Regions from separate parts of the Paenibacillus sp. FSL H8-0259 genome, predicted to be linked through region 1. Evidence: a T-box and tRNA genes for the amino acid it is inferred to sense, from the RefSeq annotation. Region 1 holds a T-box; the other regions hold tRNA genes.

What was found. A T-box is a leader RNA that pairs with one kind of tRNA and senses whether it is charged. The one in region 1 lies ahead of lysS (lysine--tRNA ligase), so its partner is inferred to be a tRNA-Lys.
Region 2: it encodes a tRNA-Lys, which carries the amino acid that the T-box ahead of lysS (lysine--tRNA ligase) is inferred to sense. The anticodon was not compared.
Region 3: it encodes a tRNA-Lys, which carries the amino acid that the T-box ahead of lysS (lysine--tRNA ligase) is inferred to sense. The anticodon was not compared.

What each region holds. Positions count from the first base shown of each region.
Region 1 is NZ_CP150147.1:3,911,797-3,916,434, reverse strand. It holds gene NSU01_RS16640 (YebC/PmpR family DNA-binding transcriptional regulator) at 1-92, opposite strand, end outside; gene lysS (lysine--tRNA ligase) at 187-1,740, opposite strand; T-box leader at 1,851-2,116, opposite strand; gene NSU01_RS16630 (5-methyltetrahydropteroyltriglutamate--homocysteine S-methyltransferase) at 2,593-3,708, opposite strand; gene NSU01_RS16625 (LysR family transcriptional regulator) at 3,724-4,638, opposite strand, start outside.
Region 2 is NZ_CP150147.1:1,046,014-1,050,651, forward strand. It holds rRNA gene NSU01_RS04470 (23S ribosomal RNA) at 1-1,493, shown strand, start outside; rRNA gene rrf (5S ribosomal RNA) at 1,570-1,686, shown strand; tRNA gene NSU01_RS04480 (tRNA-Ile) at 1,750-1,826, shown strand; tRNA gene NSU01_RS04485 (tRNA-Asn) at 1,830-1,905, shown strand; tRNA gene NSU01_RS04490 (tRNA-Ser) at 1,909-1,998, shown strand; tRNA gene NSU01_RS04495 (tRNA-Glu) at 2,165-2,239, shown strand; tRNA gene NSU01_RS04500 (tRNA-Val) at 2,356-2,431, shown strand; tRNA gene NSU01_RS04505 (tRNA-Met) at 2,465-2,541, shown strand; tRNA gene NSU01_RS04510 (tRNA-Asp) at 2,546-2,623, shown strand; tRNA gene NSU01_RS04515 (tRNA-Gln) at 2,829-2,903, shown strand; tRNA gene NSU01_RS04520 (tRNA-Lys) at 2,931-3,006, shown strand; tRNA gene NSU01_RS04525 (tRNA-Leu) at 3,023-3,106, shown strand; tRNA gene NSU01_RS04530 (tRNA-Gly) at 3,114-3,188, shown strand; tRNA gene NSU01_RS04535 (tRNA-Arg) at 3,199-3,275, shown strand; tRNA gene NSU01_RS04540 (tRNA-Pro) at 3,429-3,502, shown strand; tRNA gene NSU01_RS04545 (tRNA-Gly) at 3,515-3,585, shown strand; gene NSU01_RS04550 (WYL domain-containing protein) at 3,804-4,638, shown strand, end outside.
Region 3 is NZ_CP150147.1:7,447,304-7,451,941, forward strand. It holds gene NSU01_RS31890 (ImmA/IrrE family metallo-endopeptidase) at 32-445, shown strand; tRNA gene NSU01_RS31895 (tRNA-Pro) at 525-598, opposite strand; tRNA gene NSU01_RS31900 (tRNA-Gly) at 617-690, opposite strand; tRNA gene NSU01_RS31905 (tRNA-Pro) at 703-776, opposite strand; tRNA gene NSU01_RS31910 (tRNA-Arg) at 790-866, opposite strand; tRNA gene NSU01_RS31915 (tRNA-Gly) at 875-949, opposite strand; tRNA gene NSU01_RS31920 (tRNA-Leu) at 957-1,040, opposite strand; tRNA gene NSU01_RS31925 (tRNA-Lys) at 1,057-1,129, opposite strand; tRNA gene NSU01_RS31930 (tRNA-Gln) at 1,135-1,208, opposite strand; tRNA gene NSU01_RS31935 (tRNA-Val) at 1,262-1,337, opposite strand; tRNA gene NSU01_RS31940 (tRNA-Glu) at 1,370-1,444, opposite strand; tRNA gene NSU01_RS31945 (tRNA-Thr) at 1,457-1,532, opposite strand; tRNA gene NSU01_RS31950 (tRNA-Asn) at 1,534-1,609, opposite strand; rRNA gene rrf (5S ribosomal RNA) at 1,619-1,735, opposite strand; rRNA gene NSU01_RS31960 (23S ribosomal RNA) at 1,812-4,638, opposite strand, start outside.

The sequences.
Region 1 (4,638 bases):
TAGATTTCTACTCCGAACTTAGCGTAGACCTTACTTGTATTGGCATCCTTGGATGCTTTCTTTTCCTTAATATTATTCCACTTACGACCCATATCGTTACCGCTCACTTTCCAACATTTGATTAAAAACAGTCCTGTACATTATACCTCTGTTCGATATATCCCGTAAAGGGCCGTCCGGCTCCATTCATAAATCCAGTAAAGACAGCATCCGCTCCGTCCCCGCAGCCTGAATAAGCATCGGCAGACGCGGGCCTTCATCCGCACTCAGAACCAGCTGATAGATAATGGTGAACAGCCTTTTTTGCTGAGTCCGCATTGTTTTTTTGTCCTCATGATGACAGATGGCGTAGATTTGGGTCATTCTCTGCGTTTCATCCAGCTCACAGTTTCTTAGCAGACTGCAAAGGGTGCGCAGCCATTTCAGCTCTGCCGCGTCCAGTGTATGATAATAGGCTAAGTCCGGCGAAGAATTGACCGTAATCAGCTTGTGCGGCATCCAGTTTCTGATCCAGTGCTCCGCCCGGTCCGCCGTCAGCAGCAGCTGATGCTCATCTGCCTTCTCCCCATTCTTGGTGAGAATATCCCGGAGCAGTTCCCGGTCGAAGTTGATTAATGGCAGCAGACTGGACACCTGACTGAAGCTCGGGGACGTTCCGGTAGAGCCGCTAAGCAACGATAACTCCAGCGCATCCGCAAGATCACCCGTTAATGTTCCGGCATGAACTCCAGCAGCATATCGCTCGAACTCCGCATAATTGCGCAGCACATCCTCATCCAATCCAATATGAAAAGCCGCATTCGGCTGGTATTTGGCGAACAGGAACAGGATATTCTCCGGGGCATATATGTTCAGCAGATCATCGGGTGTGTAATTATGCCCGGAAGAGCTGGACATTTTGGAGTAACTGCCTTTAATGCTGATAAATTCATAGGGCTCATACATAGGCGGCGGGTTGCCGAAGATCCGCTCCGAGATTACTGCGGCCACATTATAGCTTCCGGTTTCAGACGAGTGATCACGTCCGCCGGGCTCAAACACCACCTGCTCCATGTTCCAGCGCATCGGCCAGTCGATTTTCCAGTGCAGCTTCAGGTTGTCAGCCTCAGGAACACATATGGTATCGGCATGACCGCACTTACAGCTGTACACCACGGTCTCTGCGCTGTCGTCGAAGCTGTGAATCGTTGTCGCATCTTTTCCACACCGTCCGCAGTATACATTCACCGGATAAAAAGCTGCCCGGTCTTCCGCAGAGCTCTCGCCAGTTTTGAACGACATCAGAATATCGTAGATCTCTTCCCGGTGGCGCAGGGCATGCAGGATTGCCGGATTATAGCGGTGTGACTGGTATTCCCGGCTCTGATAGATGAATTCAGGCTCGATCTCAAATGCCTGCAGCGCCTGCTCAAACTCCGCCTCGAAATGTGCCGCGTACGAAGTATGGCAGCCATGCGGACAGGGAACCTGCGAATATGGCAGCCCTATATATTGTCCGAATGCAGGGTCCACAAGCTTCGGCACCTTCCGGAACCGGTCAAAGTCATCCCACGAGAAAATGAACCGTACCTCCTTCCCCGCCCGCCGCAGCGCTTTAGCTACAAACGAAGTGGTCACAATCTCGCGGAAATTTCCGATATGGACCGATCCGGACGGACTGATCCCCGATGCACATACAAAAGTCTGCCGCTCCGGATGGTTTTCTATTAACTGGCTTGCAATTTTTTCTGCCCAATGCATTGGCAAATCACCTCTACTGTTAGTATGGAGTTCATGTGGAGCCTGTTTGACTTGGCACGACGCCCGGCCGCCCGGGAACGCAAAAAAGCTCCCGCCCTCAAGATTGTTATCTTGAGGACGAGAGCTTGAATAAGCTTCGTGGTACCACCTCTGTTCGCGGACATGTTGCCAGGCCCGCCTCTTCGGGTACGGCCATTACGCTTATACCCTATCTCTGTAACGGGAGATCCCGGCATAGCATCCTTGGGCGCCATGCCCAATTCCGTATGCAGCTCAGAGACTTTTTTCAGATCAGACGCTTTGCTGCCCCCTTTCACCACTCTGGAGCTCTCTGTGAACGCTGCCGCCTGCCTACTCTTCTCTTCATCGCTTGTGTGTATGTAAGTAATTATTTGCAAGTGTACTGCGGGAGCTGGGTTCTGTCAATAACAAAGCATTAACCGGGAACAGTCCCCCCCTTGGGAGATGCCGGTGTGGAAGCTGTAAGGGTACCGCCTCGCACGATAAGCAAGTGGAAAAACGTATCTTAATTTCCCCATTTCTGAAGGAATAGTGAAAGCAAGTGGATAAATGACATCTAATACTATTGGTTTTTGCTGCTCTGGGTGAAAGATGATCATTTAAGTGTTGTTTTTCCAACTGCTACCTTGACAGGGACCATTTGTTCATCAGCAAGTGGATTAAATCCAACTAATTCCGGGTCCTCATCCCGGCGCGTGGTGCTTGGCCCAAGGTGGTGGTCAACCCCCCATCCCATCAGGTCCTGGCGAAGCATATATCTTATATCTCCCCTCAAAAAAGAGAGCAGGTCACCCCTTCGTACAACCCCGCTCTCTATGCAGCATATACCTTCTACACCCAAACCTCATCCGCCGTCTCAATCACCAGCCGCAGCTTGTCCCACTGTTCTTCTTCGGTCAGGATATTCCCTTCCTCGGAGGAGGCGAAGCCGCATTGGGTGCTGAGACAAAGCTGATTAATATCCACATATTCTGCCGCTTCGGCTATCCGGGCTTTGAGCTGCTCTTTGTTCTCCAGGCCGCCATGCTTCGTGGTCACCAGCCCCAGCACAACAAATTGGTTACGAATAAAGCGCAGCGGTTCGAAGTCACCGGAACGTTCATTGTCATACTCCAGGAAGAACGCGTCCACTTCGGCGCCAGCGAACAGCTCTTCGGCAACCGGCCCGTACCCCCCGGCAGCAAACCAGGTCGAGCGGAGATTACCTCTGCACACATGCAGCGCAATCGTCATATCCGCAGGGCGGGCAGCGATGCTCTCATTAATCAGCCGGACATAGTCCTTCGCCAGCTGGTCGGGATCGACGCCTCTGCTGCGCAGATGCGCCCGGTGTTTGCCGCTGCAAAGTGTGCCCCACGTAGTATCATCCAGCTGCAGATACCGGCAGCCGGCATCGTAGAAGGCCTGTATCGCATCCCGGTACACCCGGATGATATCTCCATACAGCGTTGCGGCATCCGAGTAGACCTCGTTTCCGTTATAATCCTGCACGAAATGAAACAGCGCCGGTGAGGGAATCGTCATTTTGGCAAGCGTGTCTCCGGCCATCTGCTGCAGACTGCTGAAATCTGCCACCATAGGATGGTCGCCGAATGCGATTTTACCGGTAATCTTGAAGCTCTCTGCCCGGTTCACCGGTTCCTTGGAGCTGCCGGCCGGCCCGAGTGTGATCTTCTGCGTCCCCTGTACCCCGAAGAAGAAATCAAGATGCCACCAGGAGCGGCGGAACTCGCCATCGGTTACGGCATGCAGCCCCAGGGATTTCTGCTGCTGGAGCAGCTTGGCAATCTCTATGTTCTCCACCTCACGCAGTTCCCCGGCGGTCATGGTACCTTGGGCATGCAGGCTGCGCGCTGCTTTGAGCGCTTCTGGCCGCAGGAAGCTTCCGACAATATCATAGCGAAAGGGCGGTACATTTCTTGTCGATCCGATAACTGGACTACTCATACGTCCCTCCTGCTGTTAAAGTAAGAATGATTCAAGCTCGAAATAATTATCCGACACCAGATCATTCAGAATGTTAATATACCCCGACATAATCTCGCTCGGTTTACGGTCCTTGTGGGCAATCCAGCCGACAGAGAACACCTCTTTGCTGTCAAAAGGAATAGTGACCAGTCCCGCATCATTCAGCTCAGAGGCCATTATTCCTGTGCCTACCGTATACGAATCACTTCCGAGCAGCAGATGAGTCAGTGTGGCGCGGTCGGTAACTTTAATATTCTTCTCAATTTGTGTGAAGCTAAGCATTTCCTCCGAGAAGTGCAGTGAATTGTTATCCCCCTGCTCAAAAGTAATATAAGGAAACGCAAGAATATCATCAATAGTGATTCTTTCTTTGCCGGCCAGCACATGTCCTGCCCGCACATATACATGCGGATTCGTATTGAATAGCGGTGTAAACTTCAGGTTACCGTCGCTAAACAGCTTGTTCATTACCTTATAGTTACTCTCATTGATATACAGAATACCAATATCGCTGCGTAGGGTACGCACATCCTCAATAATCTCATAGGTCTGTGTCTCCCGCAGGCTGAAATTGTATTCCGCTATCTTACTCTCCTTCATCAGCTTCACAAATGCGTCCGTAACAAAAGCATAGTGCTGCGTTGATACCGAAAAGTAGATCGGACTGCGTTTCTTGCCGGTATAACGGTTCTCCATAAACTCCGTTTGTTCAATAATCTGCCGGGCATAGCCCAGAAACTCCATGCCTTCCGCCGAGATGCTGATCCCCCGGTTGTTGCGTTCGAAGATTGTAATGCCAAGCTCGCTCTCCAGCTCCTTGATAGCATTCGAGAGGCTGGGCTGTGACACAAATAGCCTTTTGGCCGCTTCGTTCATAGAGCCGCTGTTCGCAATCTCAATTGCGTAGCG
Region 2 (4,638 bases), 2.9 Mb from region 1:
ATTACTGTACCACCGTAATCCGCTATGAGCGATGGGGTGACGCAGGAGGGTAGTGACGCGGACTGATGGATATGTCCGTCTAAGCAGTGAGGCTGATGTGTAGGCAAATCCGCACATCACTAAGGCTGGGCTGTGATGGGGAGCGAAAATTGTAGTAGCGAAGGTCATGATCTCACACTGCCAAGAAAAGCCTCTAGCCAGGAGAAGGTGCCCGTACCGCAAACCGACACAGGTAGGCGAGAAGAGAATTCTAAGGCGCGCGGAAGAACTCTCGTTAAGGAACTCGGCAAAATGACCTCGTAACTTCGGGAGAAGAGGTGCCTCGGTAGGGTGAATAGCCCGAGGGGGCCGCAGTGAAAAGGCCCAAGCGACTGTTTAGCAAAAACACAGGTCTGTGCGAAGCCGCAAGGCGAAGTATACGGGCTGACGCCTGCCCGGTGCTGGAAGGTTAAGGGGAGTGGTTAGGGGTTAAACCCGAAGCTGTGAACCGAAGCCCCAGTAAACGGCGGCCGTAACTATAACGGTCCTAAGGTAGCGAAATTCCTTGTCAGGTAAATTCTGACCCGCACGAATGGCGTAACGACTTGGGCGCTGTCTCAACGAGAGATCCGGTGAAATTTTAATACCTGTGAAGATGCAGGTTACCCGCGACAAGACGGAAAGACCCCATGGAGCTTTACTGCAGCTTGATATTGAATTTGGGTACGATCTGTACAGGATAGGTGGGAGCCGGTGAGGCAGGAGCGCAAGCTTCTGCGGAGGCGCCGTTGGGATACCACCCTGATCGTATCTAGGTTCTAACCTAGTGCCCTTACCGGGTACGGGGACCGTGTCAGGCGGGCAGTTTGACTGGGGCGGTCGCCTCCTAAAGAGTAACGGAGGCGTTCAAAGGTTCCCTCAGAATGGTTGGAAATCATTCGAAGAGTGCAAAGGCATAAGGGAGCTTGACTGCGAGACCAACAAGTCGAGCAGGGACGAAAGTCGGACTTAGTGATCCGGTGGTACCGCATGGAAGGGCCATCGCTCAACGGATAAAAGCTACCCTGGGGATAACAGGCTTATCTCCCCCAAGAGTCCACATCGACGGGGAGGTTTGGCACCTCGATGTCGGCTCATCGCATCCTGGGGCTGAAGTAGGTCCCAAGGGTTGGGCTGTTCGCCCATTAAAGCGGTACGCGAGCTGGGTTCAGAACGTCGTGAGACAGTTCGGTCCCTATCTGTCGTGGGCGCAGGAAATTTGAGAGGAGCTGTCCTTAGTACGAGAGGACCGGGATGGACGTACCGCTGGTGCATCAGTTGTTCCGCCAGGAGCATGGCTGAGTAGCTACGTACGGACGGGATAAGCGCTGAAAGCATCTAAGCGTGAAGCCCCCCTCAAGATGAGATTTCCCAATTAGTAAGACCCCTTGAAGACGACGAGGTAGATAGGTTGGAGGTGGAAGTGCAGCAATGCATGGAGCTGACCAATACTAATCGGTCGAGGGCTTATCCAAATTCTTAGAGCGCAGATTCGTTTCGGATTCAGTTTTCAGGAATCAATTCCTGAAGCATTTACGCTGTAAATGCCCGTTTGGTGGCGATAGCGGAGGGGTTCCACGCGTACCCATCCCGAACACGACCGTTAAGCCCTCCAGCGCCGATGGTACTTGGACCGAAGGGTCCTGGGAGAGTAGGACGCCGCCAAGCGGACAATCCACACACACTGTGGTATTTTTTTTGCCCTTATTAGTTGCATAGTGGTATGAGAACGGGCCTTTAGCTCAGCTGGTTAGAGCGCACCTCTGATAAGGGTGAGGTCAGTGGTTCGAGTCCACTAAGGCCCACCATATTCCCTGATAGCTCAGTTGGTAGAGCACTCGACTGTTAATCGAGTTGTCACAGGTTCGAGTCCTGTTCGGGGAGCCATCTGGAGAGGTGTCCGAGTTTGGCCGAAGGAGCACGATTGGAAATCGTGTAGGCGCCACAAGCGTCTCGAGGGTTCGAATCCCTCTCTCTCCGTAGCATTACCTTCTCTGTAAAGGGATGAGAACCCTCAGTGGTTCGTTGGAGCATTGGCTTCGTTAGCACAGCTTCGCAATCTCGTAACGAAGTGAAGAGTATCCCTCTCTCTCCGTAGCTTTACCTTCCCTGTATAGGGATGAGAAGTAGAATTATTTAACAGCATGGCTCGTTGGTCAAGGGGTTAAGACACCTCCCTTTCACGGAGGTAACATGGGTTCGAATCCCATACGAGTCACCAATTTCTTCTTGGATTTATGGGATGAGAATTCCCTGGGTTCGTTGAAGCATAGGCTTCGTGAGGAATACTTCGCAATCTCGTAACGGAGTGGAGAGTATCCCATACGAGTCATATATGGAGGCTTAGCTCAGCTGGGAGAGCATCTGCCTTACAAGCAGAGGGTCGGGGGTTCGAACCCCTCAGCCTCCACCATCTATCTTTAACAGAATAGATCTTTAACATTGACGCGGGGTGGAGCAGCCCGGTAGCTCGTCGGGCTCATAACCCGAAGGCCGCAGGTTCAAATCCTGCCCCCGCAACCAATTTGGAACCGTGGTGTAGTTGGCCTAACATGCCTGCCTGTCACGCAGGAGATCGCGGGTTCGAATCCCGTCGGTTCCGCCATCTTTATTGCTTCAGGGATGAGAATTCCCAGGGTCCGCCCAAGCATAGGCATCGTAAGGAATACTTCGCAATCTCGTAACGGAGTGAAGAGTATCCCGCCTTGTTCCGCCATTTTTATTGTATGAAGGTATCAGGGATTGAGCATCCTATATCTCGAAGTATAGAGTATCCACCCGATTCCGTAGTGTTTGCTAATTATTAATATTGGGGATTAGCCAAGCGGTAAGGCAACGGACTTTGACTCCGTCATTCATAGGTTCGATTCCTATATCCCCAGCCATTTCATTTATGATTGCTTCTCTTATGAGAGCCATTAGCTCAGTTGGTAGAGCACCTGACTTTTAATCAGGGTGTCGAAGGTTCGAGTCCTTCATGGCTCACCATTTTCTTATAAAGTGTGCGCGTGTGGCGGAATGGCAGACGCACCAGACTTAGGATCTGGCGTTTCACGACGTGGGGGTTCAAGTCCCTTCACGCGCACCATGTTTTTGCGGACGTGGCTCAGCGGTAGAGCATCGCCTTGCCAAGGCGAGGGTCGCGGGTTCGATTCCCGTCGTCCGCTCCATATAGATTTTGCGCCCTTAGCTCAGCTGGATAGAGCGTTTGACTACGAATCAAAAGGCCGGGAGTTCGAATCTCTCAGGGCGCGCCATTTATAACTTCATTGAATCATCAAAGTGTCCTCAGGATTCGAACGAGTTCGTTGGAGCATCAGCTTCAATAGCACAACTTCGCAATCGGATGCGAAGCATCCGTATCTCTCAGGGCGCGCCATTATTACTTTGCAGTATAGCTTTTATATTAACGGGATGTAGCTCAGCTTGGTAGAGCACCTGGTTTGGGACCAGGGGGTCGCATGTTCAAATCGTGTCATCCCGATATTTCACCTTTGCGGGTGTAGTTCAATGGTAGAACTTCAGCCTTCCAAGCTGATAGCGTGGGTTCGATTCCCATCACCCGCTTAAATAATAGTTACAGCAACCCTTGATATTCAAGGGTTTTTTTGTTTTTTTAGCATGGGGCGGAAGTATTGCTTACTAAAAATACATAGTATATGCTGGTGGCCGCTCTATGCGCTGGTAATGCTATATTATGCAGACAGCCATGTTTATATAGACCTGTTATATTAGAACTATGGAAGAACAGGCACTATTTACTTGGAAGTTGAGGAGCATTTATTATGACAGACAAAGTAATACGGATCTTCAAGATCATTAACGCCATCCAGTCGAATCCCGGGATTACGGCTGCGGATCTGGCATTCCGGTGCGAGGTGAATATTAGAACGATTTACAGGGACTTGGATGTAATCAGTCATTTTGCACCGGTGATGAATGAGGGGAGAGGAACGGGTTATAAGTTTATGGGGAAATTCTTCTTATACCCGCTGGATTTCTCCGAGCAGGAGGCAATGGCCTTCTCTCTGCTGCCCTCCGTGCTGGCACCCGGCAAAATCCCCCCAGGTTTTCTGTCTGCCTTTGACAAAGTCATGGGCACACATCTGAAGGAGAAATCCAAACAGAATGGAATGCTTGAGAATATTTCAGATATTATCCAAATGGGCAAGCCTGCTTACCGCAAGGAGAGCCGGAATTTCCTGCAGCCGCTGATCGGGGCGATTATGGAGCAAAGGCGGATTCGTACGGTATATCACTCGCAATTGCGTAATGAGACAACGCAGCGGGAGATTGATCCTTATTATTTGATTCCGCGTGACCAGAGATTCTATCTGATTGGCTATTGCCACCTGAAGAGGGCGATCCGGACATTTCGCATCAGCCGTTTTCAGCAGGTAGAGGTGACGGATACCCCCTTCGACAAAGGGGATTTCAATATTAAACAGTATCTGAAAAATACCTGGTCGATCGACCGGGGCAACAAGAATACCACCTTCAAAGTGCGGTTTCATCCGGAGGTAGCGCGTTACATCAAAGAAGAGGAATTGTTCGTGCACCCGCGAATGACCGATGAGGAAGACGGAAGTCTGCTGTTTGAAGTCACCGTCAATAACGACA
Region 3 (4,638 bases), 3.5 Mb from region 1:
TACAACTATTAACATGCTGCGGGTGAAGAATATGGATGAGCTAATCAAGCGTCTGGTCAAAAAATATAAAACCAACAACCCCTTCGAGCTGGCTGGGGCCCTCGGCATTCACATCAGATTCATCAATCTGGGCGAAGGCACCAAGGGCTTGTATTACCGTAAGTTAAGAAGAAGGTTTATCGTCATTCATAATGAGCTGCCTCTGGAGTGGCAGCGGTTTGTATGTGCGCATGAATTGGCTCATGACCGTCTGCATAAAGGGGTCAACCGTTTTTTCCTGGAGGAAAACTCTTTTTTCTCACCGGGGAAGCTGGAGCGTCAGGCTAATATATTCGCAGTGAAGCTGCTATCCGCTGGAACTTCTATCGAGCAGGATGAATCTTTACAGAGCTATTATGCAAGGATCGGCATCCCGGCAGAGGTTGTCTTTTTTTTAGACGATTAAAGGAACATATGTTCCTTTAATAACGCAACAAAAAACTCTTACCGAAGTAAGAGTTCATTGCCAGCTATTAGCTGTGTTATCGGGATGACACGATTTGAACATGCGACCCCCTGGTCCCAAACCAGGTGCTCTACCAAGCTGAGCTACATCCCGAAACTATGAAATTTAATATGGAGCGGGTGATGGGAATCGAACCCACGCTATCAGCTTGGAAGGCTGAAGTTCTACCATTGAACTACACCCGCAAAGGTGAAATATCGGGATGACACGATTTGAACATGCGACCCCCTGGTCCCAAACCAGGTGCTCTACCAAGCTGAGCTACATCCCGATGAAGTTATAAATGGCGCGCCCTGAGAGATTCGAACTCCCGACCTTTTGATTCGTAGTCAAACGCTCTATCCAGCTGAGCTAAGGGCGCAAAAATTATGGAGCGGACGACGGGAATCGAACCCGCGACCCTCGCCTTGGCAAGGCGATGCTCTACCGCTGAGCCACGTCCGCAAACAAGTGGTGCGCGTGAAGGGACTTGAACCCCCACGTCTTACGACGCCAGATCCTAAGTCTGGTGCGTCTGCCATTCCGCCACACGCGCATAAAACTAATAAAAGTGAGCCATGAAGGACTCGAACCTTCGACACCCTGATTAAAAGTCAGGTGCTCTACCAACTGAGCTAATGGCTCGCAATTGGCAGGGGATATAGGATTCGAACCTATGATGACGGAGTCAGAGTCCGTTGCCTTACCGCTTGGCGAATCCCCTACAATAGATACCTATATAATGCCCACAATCTCCCACAAAAATCAAGAAAATTATGGTGGAGGCTGAGGGGTTCGAACCCCCGACCCTCTGCTTGTAAGGCAGATGCTCTCCCAGCTGAGCTAAGCCTCCATATGTATGGTGACCCAAAGGGGTATAAAAATTGGTGACCCGTATGGGATTCGAACCCATGTTACCTCCGTGAAAGGGAGGTGTCTTAACCCCTTGACCAACGGGCCTTAGTAAATCTGTGGAGCTCTCAACCGGATTCGAACCGGTGACCTCTTCCTTACCATGGAAGCACTCTACCTGCTGAGCTATGAGAGCATGGCTCCCCGAACAGGACTCGAACCTGTGACAACTCGATTAACAGTCGAGTGCTCTACCAACTGAGCTATCAGGGAATATTGTCCGCTTGGCAGCGTCCTACTCTTCCAGGACCCTTCGGTCCAAGTACCATCGGCGCTGGAGGGCTTAACGGTCGTGTTCGGGATGGGTACGCGTGGAACCCCTCCGCTATCGCCACCAAACGGGCATTTACAGCGTAAATGCTTCAGGAATTGATTCCTGAAAACTGAATCCGAAACGAATCTGCGCTCTAAGAATTTGGATAAGCCCTCGACCGATTAGTATTGGTCAGCTCCATGCATTGCTGCACTTCCACCTCCAACCTATCTACCTCGTCGTCTTCAAGGGGTCTTACTAATTGGGAAATCTCATCTTGAGGGGGGCTTCACGCTTAGATGCTTTCAGCGCTTATCCCGTCCGTACGTAGCTACTCAGCCATGCTCCTGGCGGAACAACTGATGCACCAGCGGTACGTCCATCCCGGTCCTCTCGTACTAAGGACAGCTCCTCTCAAATTTCCTGCGCCCACGACAGATAGGGACCGAACTGTCTCACGACGTTCTGAACCCAGCTCGCGTACCGCTTTAATGGGCGAACAGCCCAACCCTTGGGACCTACTTCAGCCCCAGGATGCGATGAGCCGACATCGAGGTGCCAAACCTCCCCGTCGATGTGGACTCTTGGGGGAGATAAGCCTGTTATCCCCAGGGTAGCTTTTATCCGTTGAGCGATGGCCCTTCCATGCGGTACCACCGGATCACTAAGTCCGACTTTCGTCCCTGCTCGACTTGTTGGTCTCGCAGTCAAGCTCCCTTATGCCTTTGCACTCTTCGAATGATTTCCAACCATTCTGAGGGAACCTTTGAACGCCTCCGTTACTCTTTAGGAGGCGACCGCCCCAGTCAAACTGCCCGCCTGACACGGTCCCCGTACCCGATTAGGGCACTAGGTTAGAACCTAGATACGATCAGGGTGGTATCCCAACGGCGCCTCCGCAGAAGCTTGCGCTCCTGCCTCAACGGCTCCCACCTATCCTGTACAGATCGTACCCAAATTCAATATCAAGCTGCAGTAAAGCTCCATGGGGTCTTTCCGTCTTGTCGCGGGTAACCTGCATCTTCACAGGTATTAAAATTTCACCGGATCTCTCGTTGAGACAGCGCCCAAGTCGTTACGCCATTCGTGCGGGTCAGAATTTACCTGACAAGGAATTTCGCTACCTTAGGACCGTTATAGTTACGGCCGCCGTTTACTGGGGCTTCGGTTCACAGCTTCGGATTGCTCCTAACCACTCCCCTTAACCTTCCAGCACCGGGCAGGCGTCAGCCCGTATACTTCGCCTTGCGGCTTCGCACAGACCTGTGTTTTTGCTAAACAGTCGCTTGGGCCTTTTCACTGCGGCCCCCTCGGGCTATTCACCCTACCGAGGCACCTCTTCTCCCGAAGTTACGAGGTCATTTTGCCGAGTTCCTTAACGAGAGTTCTTCCGCGCGCCTTAGAATTCTCTTCTCGCCTACCTGTGTCGGTTTGCGGTACGGGCACCTTCTCCTGGCTAGAGGCTTTTCTTGGCAGTGTGAGATCATGACCTTCGCTACTACAATTTTCGCTCCCCATCACAGCCCAGCCTTAGTGATGTGCGGATTTGCCTACACATCAGCCTCACTGCTTAGACGGACATATCCATCAGTCCGCGTCACTACCCTCCTGCGTCACCCCATCGCTCATAGCGGATTACGGTGGTACAGTAATTTCAAACTGTTGTCCTTCGACTACGCCTTTCGGCCTCGCCTTAGGTCCCGACTTACCCTGAGCGGACGAGCCTTCCTCAGGAAACCTTGGGCTTTCGGCGGATCAGATTCTCACTGATCTTTTCGTTACTCATACCGGCATTCTCACTTGTATGCTGTCCAGCGCTCCTTACGGTACACCTTCAACCTACATACAACGCTCCCCTACCCCAGATGCAAAGCATCTAGCCATAGCTTCGGTGGTGTGTTTAGCCCCGTTACATTTTCGGCGCAGAGTCACTCGACCAGTGAGCTATTACGCACTCTTTCAATGGTGGCTGCTTCTAAGCCAACATCCTGGTTGTCTGTGCAACTCCACATCCTTTCCCACTTAACACACACTTGGGGACCTTAGCTGATGGTCTGGGCTGTTTCCCTTTTGACAATGGATCTTAGCACTCACTGTCTGACTCCCGGCAAGAAGTTAATGGCATTCGGAGTTTGACTGAGCTTGGTAACCCTTGCGGGCCCCGCACCCAATCAGTGCTCTACCTCCACCACTCCATTCACCGAGGCTAGCCCTAAAGCTATTTCGGGGAGAACCAGCTATCTCCGAGTTCGATTGGAATTTCTCCGCTACCCCCACCTCATCCCCGCATTTTTCAACATGCGTGGGTTCGGGCCTCCAGTGCGTGTTACCGCACCTTCACCCTGGACAGGGGTAGATCACACGGTTTCGGGTCTACGTCCACATACTCAATCGCCCTATTCAGACTCGCTTTCGCTGCGGCTCCGGCTTCTCACCTTAACCTTGCATGTTAAACGTAACTCGCCGGTTCATTCTACAAAAGGCACGCCATCACCCATAGATCGGGCTCTGACTTTTTGTAAGCACACGGTTTCAGGTTCTATTTCACTCCCCTTCCGGGGTGCTTTTCACCTTTCCCTCACGGTACTGTTTCACTATCGGTCGCCAGGTAGTATTTAGCCTTAGCAGATGGTCCTGCTGGATTCATACGGGGTTTCACGTGCCCCGCACTACTCGGGATCCGTCTCGGAGAGAACACAGTTTAGGCTACAGGGCTTTTACCTCTATCGCGGGCCTTTCCAGACCTCTTCGCCTACCATATTCCTTTGTAACTCCATGTGAGACGTCCCACAACCCCAAGAGGCAAGCCCCTTGGTTTAGGCTGTTCCGCGTTCGCTCGCCGCTACTGACGGAATCACTATTGTTTTCTCTTCCTCAGGGTACTTAGATGTTTCAGTTCCCCTGGTCTGCCTCTGCGTATCCTATGTATTCAGATACGAGTAACTGCGAATTACCACAGCTGGGTTTCCCCATTCGGACACCCCCGGAT